DNA from 3 places in the Pseudomonas sp. GW821-FHT09C08 genome. Region 3 is predicted to be linked to each of the others. Evidence: predicted binding sites of a transcription regulator. Region 3 holds the regulator's gene; each other region holds the start of a gene.
The links. The regulator FliA, encoded in region 3, starts transcription of late flagellar genes. The targets are predictions, from matches to a motif close to CTAAAGTTTNNNNNNNNNNNGCCGNTAA.
Positions count from the first base shown of each region.

Region 1: AC07OJ_RS07540 (flagellar protein MotY) is a predicted target of FliA. The motif match lies at 2,262-2,289, and genes of this name have one in related genera.
Region 2: AC07OJ_RS20785 (methyl-accepting chemotaxis protein) is a predicted target of FliA. The motif match lies at 1,971-1,998, and genes of this name have one in related genera.

Region 1 covers NZ_JBWKPG010000002.1:206,191-211,389, reverse strand. Annotated here, with positions in the region: gene AC07OJ_RS07545 (argininosuccinate synthase) at 1-1,148, opposite strand, end outside; gene AC07OJ_RS07540 (flagellar protein MotY) at 1,290-2,198, opposite strand; gene pyrC (dihydroorotase) at 2,355-3,401, shown strand; gene rnt (ribonuclease T) at 3,398-4,069, shown strand; gene AC07OJ_RS07525 (peroxiredoxin) at 4,751-5,199, opposite strand, start outside.
Region 2 covers NZ_JBWKPG010000005.1:637,745-642,943, forward strand. Annotated here, with positions in the region: gene AC07OJ_RS20785 (methyl-accepting chemotaxis protein) at 1-1,858, opposite strand, end outside; gene AC07OJ_RS20790 (sigma-70 family RNA polymerase sigma factor) at 2,137-2,652, shown strand; gene AC07OJ_RS20795 (FecR domain-containing protein) at 2,649-3,632, shown strand; gene AC07OJ_RS20800 (TonB-dependent siderophore receptor) at 3,724-5,199, shown strand, end outside.
Region 3 covers NZ_JBWKPG010000004.1:491,465-496,663, reverse strand. Annotated here, with positions in the region: gene AC07OJ_RS16945 (chemotaxis protein CheW) at 1-1,013, opposite strand, end outside; gene AC07OJ_RS16940 (protein phosphatase CheZ) at 1,025-1,813, opposite strand; gene AC07OJ_RS16935 (chemotaxis response regulator CheY) at 1,832-2,206, opposite strand; gene fliA (RNA polymerase sigma factor FliA) at 2,377-3,117, opposite strand; gene fleN (flagellar synthesis regulator FleN) at 3,114-3,947, opposite strand; gene flhF (flagellar biosynthesis GTPase FlhF) at 4,054-5,199, opposite strand, start outside.

The DNA.
Region 1 (5,199 bases), on a different contig from region 3:
GCGTCCGCCTGGTTGTAGGCGCCGCCATCTTCTTCGAAGGTGGCGATATTGGCATCGAACAGCGACTCATCGGACTTGCGCCCGGTGACGATCACGTTGCCCTTGTACAGCTTCAGGCGCACCACACCATTCACGTGGGCCTGGGAAGCGTCGATCATCTGCTGCAGCATCAGACGCTCTGGGCTCCACCAGTAGCCGGTGTAGATCAGGCTGGCGTACTTGGGCATCAGCTCGTCTTTGAGGTGAGCCACTTCGCGGTCCAGGGTGATCGACTCAATGGCGCGGTGGGCGCGCAGCATGATGGTGCCGCCTGGGGTTTCGTAGCAGCCACGGGACTTCATGCCCACGTAGCGGTTCTCGACGATGTCGAGACGGCCGATACCGTGTTCACCACCGATACGGTTCAAGGTCGCCAGCACGGTGGCCGGGGTCATTTCGACGCCGTCCAGTGCGACGATGTCGCCGTTGCGGTAGGTCAGTTCCAGGTATTGCGGCTTGTCAGGTGCGTTCTCCGGGGAGACGGTCCAACGCCACATGTCTTCTTCGTGCTCGGTCCAGGTGTCTTCCAGCACGCCGCCTTCATAGGAGATGTGCAGCAGGTTGGCATCCATCGAGTACGGGGACTTCTTCTTGCCGTGACGCTCGATCGGGATCGCATGCTTTTCAGCGTAATCCATCAGCTTTTCACGCGACAGCAGGTCCCACTCACGCCAAGGGGCAATCACTTTGACGCCTGGCTTGAGGGCGTAGGCGCCCAATTCGAAACGCACCTGGTCGTTGCCCTTGCCGGTAGCACCATGGGAAATGGCGTCGGCGCCGGTTTCGTTGGCGATTTCAATCAGGCGCTTGGCGATCAGCGGACGTGCGATGGAAGTACCCAGCAGGTACTCGCCTTCGTAGACGGTGTTGGCGCGAAACATCGGGAAGACGAAATCGCGGACGAATTCTTCGCGCAGGTCGTCAATGTAGATCTCTTTCACGCCCATGGCTTGCGCCTTGGCACGTGCAGGTTCGACCTCTTCGCCCTGACCCAGGTCAGCGGTGAAGGTCACCACTTCACAGTTATAAGTATCCTGCAGCCACTTGAGGATCACCGAAGTGTCCAGGCCGCCGGAATACGCGAGAACGACCTTGTTTACGTCGGCCATGCCATCACTCCACGGGGTTGTACGGAAAGCCGTCGATTCTACCGACCAAAACCGTGAATTTACAGAGGCGCGACAGCAAATGAAGATAAAGCGACAGATTATGTCGAGTGAGCGACCGATGGTCGCATCACAGGGACGGGCTTATGACGTGTGTGCCGGGTTGCTCGGCGCAGTAGCCTGGGGCGCCGGTTTCTCGGGAGCGGCCACGCGCTCCAGCTGAATATTCACGCGGCGGTTGCGCGCCCGGTTGGCCGCATTGGTGTTGGGTGCCAAGGGATAGCTTTCACCGTGGAAACGCATGGTGATTTGCGACTCCTGGATACCATTGGCCTTGAAGTAATCCATCACCGCCAACGCGCGGCGGCGCGAGACATCGCGGTTGGTGAGGCGATTGCCACTGTTGTCCGAATGCCCGTTCAACTCGATATGGTTGACGGTGGGATCCGCCTTCATGAACGCAAGAATCACCGACAGTTTTTTCTTCGCGGCCGCATCCAGTTCGATGCCGCCACCGGGGAAACCGACCTCGGTCTGCTTGACCTGATCGTAATTCATCGGCAGCAACTTGGTGGTACACAATTGATAGTCGTTGTAGGCCTTGTTGAATTTCACCGGCAACAGGCGAATTTCCGAATAGCCGCCTTCGCGCCCGTAATGCCGCACGGTCGGGCTGCGTCCTTCCAGCAAACCGGTGAACAAGCGCCCGGCCTGGGCCTGAGAGCTGTTGAAGAGTACATCGCCACTGCCTGCCCGCACCGCGCCAAGGTTGATATCGCCCCGGCCCGGTTGCCAAGGGGCAGCCGCCGCCAACAACGTGGCCGAGCCCGCGCCCAGCGCGCCGCTGTAGGCTTTCAGACGAAATGTTGCCTGCTCGCCGGCCCGGCGCACGAACTCACCCGAGCCGAAATCAGTGATTGGCTGGGTCAGGCGGCACTCGAACTGATCGCCTTCCACCTTCCACTCAATATTCTCCAGACGTGTCTGGAACGTGAGGGCCATCGCAGGCAGGCTGGCGAACACACTGAGCAGGGCTAGATAATGCTGGCGCACGGGAGGCTCCACTGGTTTCTACAACACTTCAAAGCGTCATACATCGTTAAGGCATACCTAGGGCTATCGGTTGCATCCGGCAAAACTTGATAGCGAGTGCCTGCAAGAGTCTTTTCCGGTAGCATTCCCACCAGATTGACCCGCCTGGAATCCCCAATGTCCGACCGCCTGACCCTGCTGCGTCCCGACGACTGGCATATTCATCTTCGCGATGGTGCTGCGTTGCCTCAAACCGTGGCCGATGTAGCGCGCACGTTTGGCCGCGCCATCATCATGCCCAACCTGGTACCTCCGGTGCGCAACGCCGCTGAAGCCGACGCCTATCGCCAGCGTATCCTCGCTGCGCGGCCGGCCGGCAGCCGCTTTGAACCGTTGATGGTGCTCTACCTCACCGACCGCACCCAGCCTGAAGAGATTCGCCAGGCCAAGGCCAGCGGTTTCGTGCACGCCGCCAAGCTGTATCCGGCGGGCGCGACCACCAACTCCGATTCCGGCGTGACCAGTATCGACAAGATCCTGCCGGCCATCGAAGCCATGGCGGATGTCGGCATGCCGCTGCTGATCCACGGCGAAGTGACCCGTGGTGATGTCGACGTGTTCGATCGCGAGAAGATCTTCATCGACGAGCACATGCGCCGCGTGGTCGAGCTGTTCCCGACCCTGAAGGTGGTGTTCGAACACATCACCACGGCCGATGCGGTGCAGTTCGTCACCGAGGCTTCGGCCAACGTGGGCGCGACCATCACTGCGCACCACCTGCTCTACAACCGCAACCACATGCTGGTGGGTGGGATTCGGCCGCATTTCTATTGCCTGCCGATTCTCAAGCGCAACACCCATCAGGTCGCCCTGCTGGATGCCGCGACCAGCGGTAATCCGAAGTTCTTCCTCGGCACCGACTCCGCGCCCCATGCCCAACACGCCAAGGAAGCCGCGTGTGGCTGTGCCGGCTGCTACACCGCGTATGCCGCCATCGAGTTGTATGCCGAAGCGTTTGAACAACGCAACGCCCTGGACAAGCTCGAAGGTTTCGCCAGCCTCAACGGCCCACGTTTCTACGGCCTGCCGGCGAACACCGACCGCATTACCCTGGTCCGTGAAGACTGGACCGCCCCTGCCAGCCTGCCGTTTGGCGAGCTGACTGTTATCCCGCTGCGCGCCGGTGAAACACTGCGCTGGCGCCTGCTGGAGGAAAGCAAGTGAGTGAAGACCATTACGATGACGAACACGAGCACAGTGGTGGCGGCTCCCGTCACCCGATGGCCGAGCGGTTTCGCGGCTATCTGCCGGTTGTCATCGACGTAGAGACCGGCGGTTTCAATTGCGCCACCGACGCCTTGCTGGAAATCGCCGCCACCACCATCGGCATGGATGAACAGGGTTTTGTGTTCCCGGAGCACACCCACTTCTTTCGCGTCGAGCCGTTCGAAGGCGCCAATATCGAAGCAGCAGCCCTGGAATTCACCGGGATCAAGCTCGATCACCCACTGCGCATGGCGGTGAGTGAAGAAGCGGCGCTGACCGATATTTTCCGCGGCGTGCGCAAGGCGTTGAAGGCTAATGGCTGCAAACGCGCAATCCTGGTAGGCCACAACAGCAGCTTCGACCTGGGTTTCCTGAATGCTGCCGTGGCGCGCCTCGATATGAAGCGTAACCCGTTCCACCCCTTCTCCAGCTTCGACACCGCCACCCTCGCAGGCCTGGCGTATGGCCAGACCGTACTGGCGAAAGCCTGCCAGGCAGCCGGTATCGACTTTGACGGACGCGAAGCCCACTCGGCGCGCTACGACACCGAGAAGACGGCCGAGCTGTTCTGCGGCATCGTCAACCGCTGGAAGCAGATGGGCGGTTGGGAAGACTTCAACGACTGACGGTGCGGTTGTGGCGCCCTGCTTGCTCTGATGTGGCGACCTGCTTGCCCTGATGTGGCAAGCCGGTTTGCCCTGATGTAGCAATGTGGCTGCGCTGTTGTGGTGAGCAGGCTTGCCCTGCGTTGGGCTGCGTAGCAGCCCCATTGGCACCCACAGGGTTTATCAGGTAAACCGCGGTGTCTGGTTTTGGGGCCGCTGCGCAGCCCAACGCAGGGCAAGCCTGCTCGCCACAAGAAGCCTGCTCACCACGAAAGGCTTGTTCCCCACAAGAAGCCTATTCAATACAAGAAGCTTGTTCCTCCACGTGGAGCCGCCTCACCACGGCCTGCTTACCCTACTGTGGCCATCGGGTTGCTGTGTTGTGGTGAGCAGGCTTGCCCTGCGTTGGGCTGCGCAGCAGCCCCATTGGCACCCACAGGGTTTATCAGGTAAACCGCAGTGTCTGGTTTTGGGGCCGCTGCGCGGCCCAACGCAGGACAAGCCTGCTCGCCACAAGAAGCCTGCTCACCACGAGAGGCTTGTTCCCCACACGAAACCTATTCACCACGAGAAGCTTGTGCACCACAACGGCCTTGCTGACCACAAGCAGCGCACTCGCGACTCAAAGCCAGTCACACGGCTGAATCCCGCGCATAAAAAAACCGGCCTTCTCAGGCCGGTTTTTTTTACCGTGAAACTGGCTTACAGCTTGCCAGCGTTCTCGGTCAGGTAAGCCGCAACGCCTTCTGGCGAAGCGTTCATGCCTTTGTCGCCTTTTTTCCAGTTGGCAGGGCAGACTTCGCCGTGCTCTTCGTGGAATTGCAGAGCGTCGACCAGGCGGATCAGCTCTTCCATGTTACGACCCAGCGGCAGGTCGTTGATGATCTGGGAACGTACAACGCCCTTGTCGTCGATCAGGAACGCGCCACGGAAAGCCACGCCGCCTTCGGACTCGACGTCGTAGGCCTTGGCGATGTCGTGCTTCATGTCGGCCGCCATGGTGTATTTGACTTTGCCGATGCCGCCATCATTGATGGCAGTGTTGCGCCAGGCGTTGTGGGTGAAATGGGAGTCGATGGAAACGGCAACCACTTCTACGTTGCGCGCCTTGAAATCGTCCATGCGGTGGTCCAGAGCGATCAGCTCCGAAG
Region 2 (5,199 bases), on a different contig from region 3:
GTTGCTTCAACCGATTGGCCTGCTGCGAAAGCGCATCGCAGTCCTTCAAGGTTTCATTCAGGTTGGCCACACCCTGCTGGTTCAGCAGGTTGATCTGGTTGATGTCGACGTTGAGCGTTTCCACTACCGCGGTCTGCTCCTCGGTGGCCGCGGCGACGGATTGGTTCATGCCATCGATCTCGACGATCCGCTGCGTCACGCTGACCAGGCGCTCACCGGCCTGGTTGGCGACTTCTACGCTCTCTTCGCTGGATGCCTGGCTGGCATTCATGGTTGTCACCGCTTCACGCGAGCCCACTTGCAGCGAGGTGATCATCTTGTGGATCTCTTCGGCCGACTCCTGGGTACGGTGAGCCAGGTTGCGGACCTCATCGGCGACCACCGCAAAACCACGCCCGGCCTCGCCAGCACGTGCCGCTTCGATGGCGGCGTTGAGCGCGAGCAAGTTGGTTTGCTGGGAGATGCCTTTGATCACATCAAGGATGTGGCCAATATTGTCGGTGCTGGCATTCAGGGTTTCGATCTGCGTGCAGGACAGGCTGATCTTCTGCGACAGCGCAGACATCGCCAGGATGGTCTGCTCCACCACTTTGCGGCCATCGTCGGCCTGCTCACTGGCACCGCTGGCATGCTGGGAAGCGTCGGCGGCGTTACGTGCGATTTCCTGAGTGGCCGCCCCCAGCTCATTGATTGCGGCGGCCACGCTATTGGTGCGGGCGCTTTGTTCGTCGGAGCCGACGATCGAGGCGTTCGAAGACGCCATCACGCGCTGCGACAAGTCATGCACCTGGCGAGTGGCCGAAGACACTTCGGAAATCGAGGCGTGAATGCGCTCCACGAACTGATTGAACGCACTGCCGACTTCGCCGAACTCATCCTTGCTGGTGACAGCCAGGCGGCGGGTCAAATCGCCCTCGCCCTGGGCAATGTCCTGCATGGCCACACCCATGGTAGTCAGAGGGCGCAGCAGTACCTGGATCAGCAAGCTCAGCAGCACAGCAATGACGACCACGGCGATCAGCATGGCGATCAGTGCGGAAGTACGGAATTTACCCAGCGGTGCGTAGGCTTTGTCTTTATCGATCGACAGGCCGATGTACCAATCTGCACCCGGCAACCCGCTGATAGGGGTGAATGACAAGATCCGGTCCTGACCATTGAGGACCACATCCTGGCTGACTTTCTCGATACGGACGTGGGTGCCTGGGTAGATGTCCTTGAGGTTTTTCATCACCTGGTCCTGATCCGGACTGACGATGACCTGGCCGTCACCACTGACCAGAAACGCGTGGCCAATACCGCCGAAATCCACCGAGTTGATGATCTTCACCAAGGTCTGCAGGCTCAGGTCGCCACCGACCACACCGAGCAATTCGCCGTTCTTTTTCACCGGCATGGCGATGGTTACGATCTGCCCACCCACTGCGGCCATGTACGGCGGCGTGAGCATGGGCTTATCGGCGGCCACAGCTTGCTTGTACCAGGGGCGCTGGCGAGGGTCATAGCCGTCGGGCATCTTCGCGTCAGGACGTTGGGTAAACACACCGTTGGTTTGCCCGACATAGGTGAACTGGAAGTTGGAGGTGAAGGCCGCCTGATCGACCAATCCTGGGAGGTCGGCACCACTGCCCTGATGGGCAATGTTTTGCGTCAGGCTTTCGAGCACCAGTATTCGACCACTGAGCCAGTTCTGCACACTGCTGGCAGTGAGTTCACCGGATTGCTGGATAGACGATTCCAGGTTCTGCTTGATGGTGCTGCGTTGCAGGTAGTCGTTGTAGAGGGTGAATAACGCGAAGGCCAGAACCACGACGCCTGACGCGGCCAACAGAATTTTATGACTGAATTTGAGATTCATTTCATCGACTTCTTTTGCCAAAGGGGGGTGAGCGTGCCGAGTGGAACATTCCATGTACGGTATAGGCAGCTTCTGGGGCTGCTCTATTTCGGTGCACGCATGGCTCGTCAGGCTTTCGGCCAGGCCCAGGCAAAACTTAGGAAATTGTGAGAAGGATCCTTATTTTGCGTAGGAAACCGACAAGTGGTTGTCATACAAGGATCAGAGTTGCAAATTTTTTCAGCCTCCCAAACAATGCGACTAATTATCATTTGTAACGTTTGGCCAGGTCAGTTTGAATGCCGTCTTCTGAGTACCTCGCGTGTGAAAATGTCGTGCACACGCTTTACAGCACCCATCACCACTGGCTGAAGACCTGGCTGCGCGAGCGCCTGGGGAATGCTGCGGATGCTGCAGACCTGGCTCAAGACACCTTTGTGCGGCTGCTGCAGAAAACCGAACGGTTTGAACTCAGGGCACCTCGGGCTTTCCTGCGCACCATCGCACGCGGCTTAGTGATTGATCACTGGCGTCGCGAGGAGATCGAACGGGCCTACCTTGAGTCCATCGCCCATTTGCCGGAAGCATTGGCCCCGAGTGCCGAAGCGCGGGCATTGGTGCTGGAGTTGTTGGAAGAGGTCGCCCGGCTTCTTGAAGGACTGAAGCCAAAGGTGCGTAAGGCTTTTCTATTGGCTCAGTGCGATGGATTGACTTACAAGCAAATCGCGCAACAGATGGACGTGTCGCTGCGCTCGGTCGAGCGATACGTCGCCGAAGCGCTCTACCACTGTTACGTGCTGCGGTATGAATCATGACGCCGATGGATAACGTCGCGCGTTCCGGGCCGGATCCCCAGGTGGTCAAACAAGCTATCAGCTGGGCACTGCGCCTGCGTAACAACCGCGCCAATGTGCGCCTGCGCGCGCAATGTGAGCATTGGCGCGCCGCTCACCTCGACCACGAACTGGCCTGGCAACGGGTGCAGGCGCTGCAACAGGAATTGAGCAGCCAACTCACGGCGATTCCCGGAGCGCATAGGGCACTTGAGAGCAGTGCACAGGGGCTGGGACGACGGCAGGCGCTGAAGCTGTTGTCGGGTGTCGTGCTGCTCGGATCCGCGGCCTGGATCAGTCGCGACCTCACCGGCTGGCAGCGCTGGACCTCCGACCTCGCTACGGCCACCGGCGAACGGCGCAGCATCCAGTTGCCGGATGGCACCCGCCTGCAACTCAATACTGACAGTGCAGTGGACCTGGACTTCAACCCGCAGCAACGCCTGATCACCCTGCTGCGCGGCGAAATCCTGGTGACCTGCGGCGCGGCCGCATCCACGCCGTTGCTGGTGAAAACCCGCCACGGCTTGCTCGAAGGCATCGATGGCCGGTTCGCCGTACGCCAAGACAGCGAATGCACGCGGCTGAGTGTGGTCAGCGGCAATGTCGCCATTCATTCCCCGCACCAGGCAGATGGCCTGTCAACGCAGGTTCACGCGGGCGAAAACTACCTCGTGAGCCCGACCCAGGCCACCCTTGTCCCCCCCCTGGATATGGACATCAGCGCCTGGGCTGATGGGCTGATCGTGACGCGTGCCATGCGCCTGGCTGATTTCCTAGCGGAAGTAGGACGTTATCGTCATGGCTATCTGGGTTGCTCGGCAGATGTCGCCGACCTGCGGCTATCGGGGGTTTTCCGCCTGGAAGACACCGACAAGTTGCTGGCGATCTTGCCGCAGACCCTGCCCGTCCAGGTGCGCTATCGCACACGTTGGTGGGTAAGCCTTGAGCGGTCTGTCTGATCTGCTGACTTTTTTGGCGGCTTTTTCCCGTGAGACCGGCTTAGACAGTAAGCCTTCAATCTGCCCTCACCGGCCTCTACGGACCTTGATCATGACTGTGCGTTTTCCCCGCAACTCTTCCAACTCTTCCTACCCGTTATTGAGGAAAGCCGTACGCGCGGCAATGCTGTCGACAGCGATGGGCATCAGCGTGGTATCGACCAGCAGCATGGCCGCAGAGGCAGCTGCCGTACAGGTCAGTCAACACTATGAGATTCCCGCAGGGCCGCTGAGCGACGCGCTCAATCAGTTCGCCCGGCAGGCAGGCATCACTCTTTCCGCCACGCCTGCGCAAACTCAGGGCCGACAATCGACCGGACTGCAGGGCGAGTACTCCGCCGAACAGGGCCTGAATCATTTGCTCAACGGCTCCGGCTTGCAGGCTATTTCCGAAGACGGTGTCAGTTTCGTGCTGCAGGCGACGCCGCAAAGTACTGCGCTCACGTTACCGACCACTGATATCAAGGGATTTGCCTTGGGTAACGCACTGGGAAGCATGGAAGGCTACAACGCGACTCACAGCCAGATCGCGACCAAGACCAGCACCGCGTTGCTGGAAACCTCGCAAACGGTTTCGGTCGTCACGCGCGAGCAGATGGACGACCAGGGCTCACAGACGGTTGCGCAAGCCATGCGTTACACCCCTGGCGTGTTGACCAACCCATACGGCGCCACTCATCGATATGACTATGTGGCAATGCGCGGCTTCAACGATGGTTCTGTGGATAACATTTACCTTGATGGGCTGAAGTCCATGGGGGACAGCGGTACGTACAGCACGATGCAGGTGGATCCGTACTTTCTGGAACGCGTGGACATTCTCAAGGGCCCCTCTTCAGTGCTGTATGGACGCAGTTCGCCCGGCGGCCTGGTGGCGCTGACCAGCAAGAAGCCATTGTTCGAGCCTTATCACCAGGTGCAGGCAACCGTGGGCAGCAACGGACAGCGCGGCATGGGCTTTGACTTCAGTGGGCCTGTGGATGATGACAAGCGCATTGCCTATCGACTCACGGGGCTAACGGATAAGTCCGACACACAGTTTGATCACGCCAAGGAAAAGCGCTTCGCATTGGCGCCGACGCTGAGCATCGATTTTACCGATGACACTTCGCTGACACTGCAAGCGTATCTGCAGCACGATCCCGACGGCGGCTACCACGGCGGGATGCCGGCAGATGGGGCATTGCATCAGCGCAATGGTCAGCGGATCTCCAGCCACTTCTTTGAGGGTGAGCCGGGGGTCGATGGTTATAAGCGCGATCAGCAGTCGTTTGGCTATCAGTTTGAGCATCGCTTCAATGATGTCTTCACCGCGCGCCAGAACTTTCGTTACCTGGACTCCAAGGTGAAGTTGGATCAGGTATACGCCTACGGCTGGACCACACCGACCAGCAATGAACTGAATCGCTACTACTCGGGCGGCGATGAGAAGCTGCATGCGTTCATCATCGATAACATGCTGCAAGCCGAATTCTTTACGGGGGCCACCCAGCACACCGTGCTGATGGGCGCAGATTATCAACGACGT
Region 3 (5,199 bases):
GCAGCCGCCGGCGCGCGGGCAGCAGCCGGGGCGGCGGCAGGTGCCGGGGCCGGTTTGGCAGCAGCAGGTGCAGCGGCCTTGGCCGGCGCCGGTTTGGCCGCCACCGGAGTGGCGGTCGCGGCAGCTGCCGGAGCCACTTCGCTGAACTTGCCCTTGCCGTGCAATTCGTCGAGCAGGGATTCGAACTCGTGGTCGCTGATCAGACCGTCGCCCGCAGGTTCTGCCGCAGCGGCCGGCGCAGTGGCAGTCGCGGCGACTTCCGGCAAGGCGTCGGCCGCGAAGGTGCCTTTGCCATGCAGTTGGTCGAGCAGTGCTTCGAATTCGTCATCGGTGATGTCGGTGCTGGTCGACGCGGCAGGCGCATCCACAGCGGCGGCAGGCGCCACGGCGTCGGCCGCGAACTGGCCTTTGCCGTGCAACTGGTCGAGCAGGGATTCAAATTCTGCGTCGGTAATGTCTTCGCTGGTCGGCGCTTGTGGCGCGGCGGCTGCAGGCGCTTCAGCCTCGGCTTTCACCGCATTGAGGGAGTTGAGCAACTGCTCGAACTCGCTGTCCGTCACGTCCGCTTCAGGCTCTGCCACAGGCGCAGGCTCAGCTTGCGCCACGGGCGCTGCCGAGGTGTCGGCCGGCTCTGCCAGGCGCGCCAGGGCGGCGAGCAGTTCCGGGGTGGCCGCAGTGATCGGGGCACGTTCGCGGACTTCGCTGAACATGCCGTTGACCGCATCCAGTGCTTCGAGAATCACGTCCATCAATTCCGAGTCAACGTGACGCTCACCCTTGCGCAGGATGTCGAACACGTTCTCGGCGATGTGGCAGCACTCCACCAGCTCATGGAGCTGGAGGAAGCCGGCGCCCCCTTTTACAGTGTGAAAACCGCGAAAAATTGCATTGAGCAGGTTCGCATCATCCGGACGGCTTTCCAGCTCGACCAGTTGCTCGGACAGTTGCTCTAAAATTTCGCCGGCCTCTACAAGGAAATCCTGAAGGATTTCTTCATCGGCGCCGAAGCTCATGTGGGTGCTCCTTAGAAGCCTAAACTGGATAACAGGTCATCTACGTCATCCTGACCTGACACAACGTCTTCACGTTTATCGGCATGAATCTGCGGACCTTCACCCTTGGCGAGATGTTTTTGTGGATCTTTTTCCGAGAGGATCGCTTCACGGTCATGTTCGATGCCGGCAAAACGGTCTACCTGGCCGGCCATGAGCACCAGTTTGAGCAGGTTGCTTTCCACTTCGGTGACCAACTGAGTCACACGCTTGATCACCTGGCCGGTGAGGTCCTGGTAATCCTGGGCCAGCAGAATGTCATTGAGGTTGCTGGAAACCGTGCGGTTTTCCTGCTCGCTGCGTGACAAGAATCCGTCGACCCGACGCGCCAGTTCCCGAAATTCCTCAGCCCCCACCTCGCGGCGCATGAAGCGGCCCCAATCGTGGCTCAGGGCCTGGGCTTCGGTGGCCATGCCATTGACCAGGGGCGTGGCGTTTTCCACCAGGTCCATGGTGCGGTTGGCCGCCGCTTCAGTCAGCCTGACCACATAGGACAGGCGTTCGGTCGCGTCGGTGATTTGCGAAATTTCTTCGGCCTGGGGCATGTGCGGGTCAATCTGGAAATTGACAATCGCACTGTGCAGCTCGCGTGTGAGCTTGCCCACTTCCTGATACAGGCCGCGGTCACGGGTCTGGTTGAGCTCATGGATTAACTGCACCGCGTCGCCGAACTGGCCTTTTTCAAGGCTGTCAACCAACTGGTGAGCATGCTTTTTCAGGGTCGACTCAAAGTCTCCCTGTGACGTTTCTTTATGCTCCATAGCTCCCCCGCGATGGCATTAGCCGTGGATGCGTTCGAAGATTTTTTCGATCTTCTCTTTCAAGGCCAATGCAGTGAATGGCTTGACCACATAACCGTTGACCCCGGCTTGGGCGGCTTCGATGATCTGTTCACGCTTGGCTTCGGCGGTCACCATCAGCACGGGAAGGCTGCGCAGTTTTTCGTCGGCGCGCACATGGCGCAGCAAGTCGATACCGGTCATGCCCGGCATGTTCCAGTCCGTTACCAGAAAGTCGATGCTCCCGCTGTTGAGGATCGGAATCGCCGTAATGCCGTCATCCGCCTCGACCGTGTTAGTGAACCCAAGGTCACGCAACAGGTTTTTTATGATCCGCCGCATCGTTGAGAAGTCATCAACGATGAGGATTTTCATGTTCTTGTCCAATTCGACCTCCAAGCAGTCTTAAACGCGCCCAGCACCTGGACGCGCCATTTCAATCAACAGGCATTACACAAAAAGGACTGCAGGGGGCACCACGGGCCGATCCCGCGAGGGTCAATCACCCTCGCGGTGTGGTTTGCAGTGCTCCCCAACACTGCCTGTCAGCGCGCTCGCCACTCTCCCAAACGCCCCCGCAAGCGGGCTGCGCACTGGCTGTGCAACTGGCTGACCCGCGATTCGCTGACTCCCAGGACCTCACCGATTTCCTTGAGGTTCAGCTCTTCGTCGTAGTACAGCGCCAACACCAGTCGCTCACGCTCCGGCAAATTGGCAATCGCGTCCGCCAACGCCCCCTGGAAGCGTTCATCCTCCAGGTCGCGCGACGGCTCCAGATGAGCACTCGCGCCGTCCTCGTGCAGCCCTTCGTGTTCGCCGTCCTGCAACAGGTCGTCGAAACTGAACAGGCGGCTGCCCAAGGTATCGTTCAAAATCCCGTAGTAATCGTCGAGACTCAATTGGAGTTCGGCCGCAACTTCGTGATCTTTAGCGTCGCGACCGGTTTTTGCTTCAATTGCGCGAATTGCGTCACTGACCATGCGCGTATTGCGATGCACCGAACGCGGCGCCCAGTCACCTTTACGCACTTCATCGAGCATCGCGCCACGGATGCGGATACCCGCATACGTCTCGAAACTCGCGCCCTTGCTCGCGTCGTATTTGGTCGACACTTCGAGCAGGCCGATCATGCCCGCCTGGATCAGGTCTTCGACCTGGACGCTGGCGGGCAGGCGTGCCAGCAAGTGATAAGCGATGCGCTTGACCAGCGGCGCATAGCGCTCGATCAATTCACCCTGGCTGTCACGTGCCGATTTCTTGTAAAGGTTGTAGCCGCTGGATGTCATAGCACCGGTCCTGCGCTCGTCTGATGCACCAATCGCTCGACGAAAAACTCCAGATGCCCCCGAGGGTTGGCAGGCAACGGCCAGGTATCGACCTTCTGGGCAATAGCCTTGAACGCCAAGGCGCATTTGGAACGAGGGAACGCTTCGTAGACTGCACGCTGCTTTTGCACAGCCTTGCGTACACACTCGTCGTAGGGAACTGCGCCGACGTATTGTAAGGCGACATCGAGGAAGCGATCCGTGACCTTGGTCAACTTGGCGAACAGATTGCGCCCTTCCTGTGGACTCTGGGCCATGTTGGCCAGCACGCGGAAGCGGTTCATGCCGTAGTCACGGTTAAGCAATTTGATCAGGGCATAGGCGTCGGTGATCGAGGTGGGTTCATCGCAGACCACCAACAGGACTTCCTGCGCAGCGCGCACGAAGCTGACCACGGACTCGCCGATCCCGGCGGCGGTGTCGATCACCAGCACGTCGAGGTTGTCGCCGATATCGCTGAACGCCTGGATCAGGCCGGCATGCTGCGCCGGGCTCAGGTGCACCATGCTCTGGGTGCCGGAGGCGGCCGGCACGATGCGGATACCGCCAGGGCCCTGCAGCAGCACGTCGCGCAGCTCGCAGCGCCCTTCGATCACATCGGCAAGCGTGTGTTTGGGCGTCAGCCCCAGCAGAACGTCGACGTTCGCCAGCCCCAGGTCAGCATCCAGCAGCATGACGCGACGGCCAAGCTCTGCCAGGGCCAGGGACAAATTCACTGACACGTTAGTTTTCCCGACGCCACCTTTGCCGCCGGTCACCGCGATCACCTGTACGGGATGCATGCTGCCCATTTTATTTCTTTACCTTGTCTTGCTTAGACGCAGGCTACATGGCTTGGCCGCGTGAATCGCTTGCAGACCATCGATGTAGGTACATTTCACGGTGTTCATCCTGCCCTCAACCCACCCGCTTTGCCGGGCTGTGATAGAGGTCGGCGAACATATCGGCCATCGCTTCCTCGCTAGGCTCTTCTTGCATTTGCACGCTGACTGCACGGCTGACCAACTGATGACGGCGCGGCAGATGCAGATCATCCGGAATCCGCGGGCCGTCGGTCAGGTAGGCGACCGGCAACTCATGACTGATGGCCAGGCTCAACACCTCGCCCAGGCTCGCGGTTTCGTCGAGCTTGGTGAGGATGCAGCCGGCCAGGCCGCAGCGTTTGTAGCTATGGTACGCAGCGGTAAGAACCTGTTTCTGGCTGGTGGTTGCAAGCACCAGGTAATTTTTCGACTTGATGCCGCGCCCGGCCAGGCTTTCCAGCTGCATGCGCAACGCAGGGTCGCTGGCTTGCAGGCCGGCGGTATCGATCAACACCACGCGCTTGCGCAGCAGCGGGTCGAGGGCGTTGGCCAGGGATTGGCCCGGGTCGACATGGGTCACCGACACATTGAGGATCCGACCCAAGGTCTTGAGCTGCTCCTGGGCACCGATACGGTAGCTGTCCATGCTCACCAGCGCGATATTCTGCGCGCCGTACTTGAGCACGTAACGGGCGGCCAGCTTGGCCAGGGTGGTGGTCTTGCCCATGCCGGCAGGGCCGACCATGGCGATCACACCGCCCTCTTCCAGCGGCTCGATTTCCGGCGTGACGATCATCCGCGCCAAGTGGGCCAGCAACATGCGCCAGGCCTGGCGAGGTTCTTCGATTTCAGTGGTCAGGGCCAGCAGGTCGCGCGACAACGGGCCGGACAGGCCGATGCGTTGCAGACGACGCCACAGGTTGGCCTGTTGCGGCTTGCTGCCTTGCAGCTGGTTCCAGGCGAGAGAGCCGAGTTGCACTTCCAGCAGCTCGCGCAGGCCATTGAGTTCAAAGCGCATCGAGTCGAACACGCGCTGGTCGACTGCGGCGGCCGGGGCCGGCGCTGCAGGACGCGGGGGTTCAACGAAGGTCGGCTCGACCAGCGGCTCGGCAGCGGTCAGCGGCAGGCCGGCGAACAACTGGCGGTTGGTGGTGGCGTCGCTGTCGCCACGCATGCTCAGTTCGGCCTGGGCCGAGACAATGCGCGAGGCCGTCTTGCGCAGCTCGTCTTCGAGTTCCAT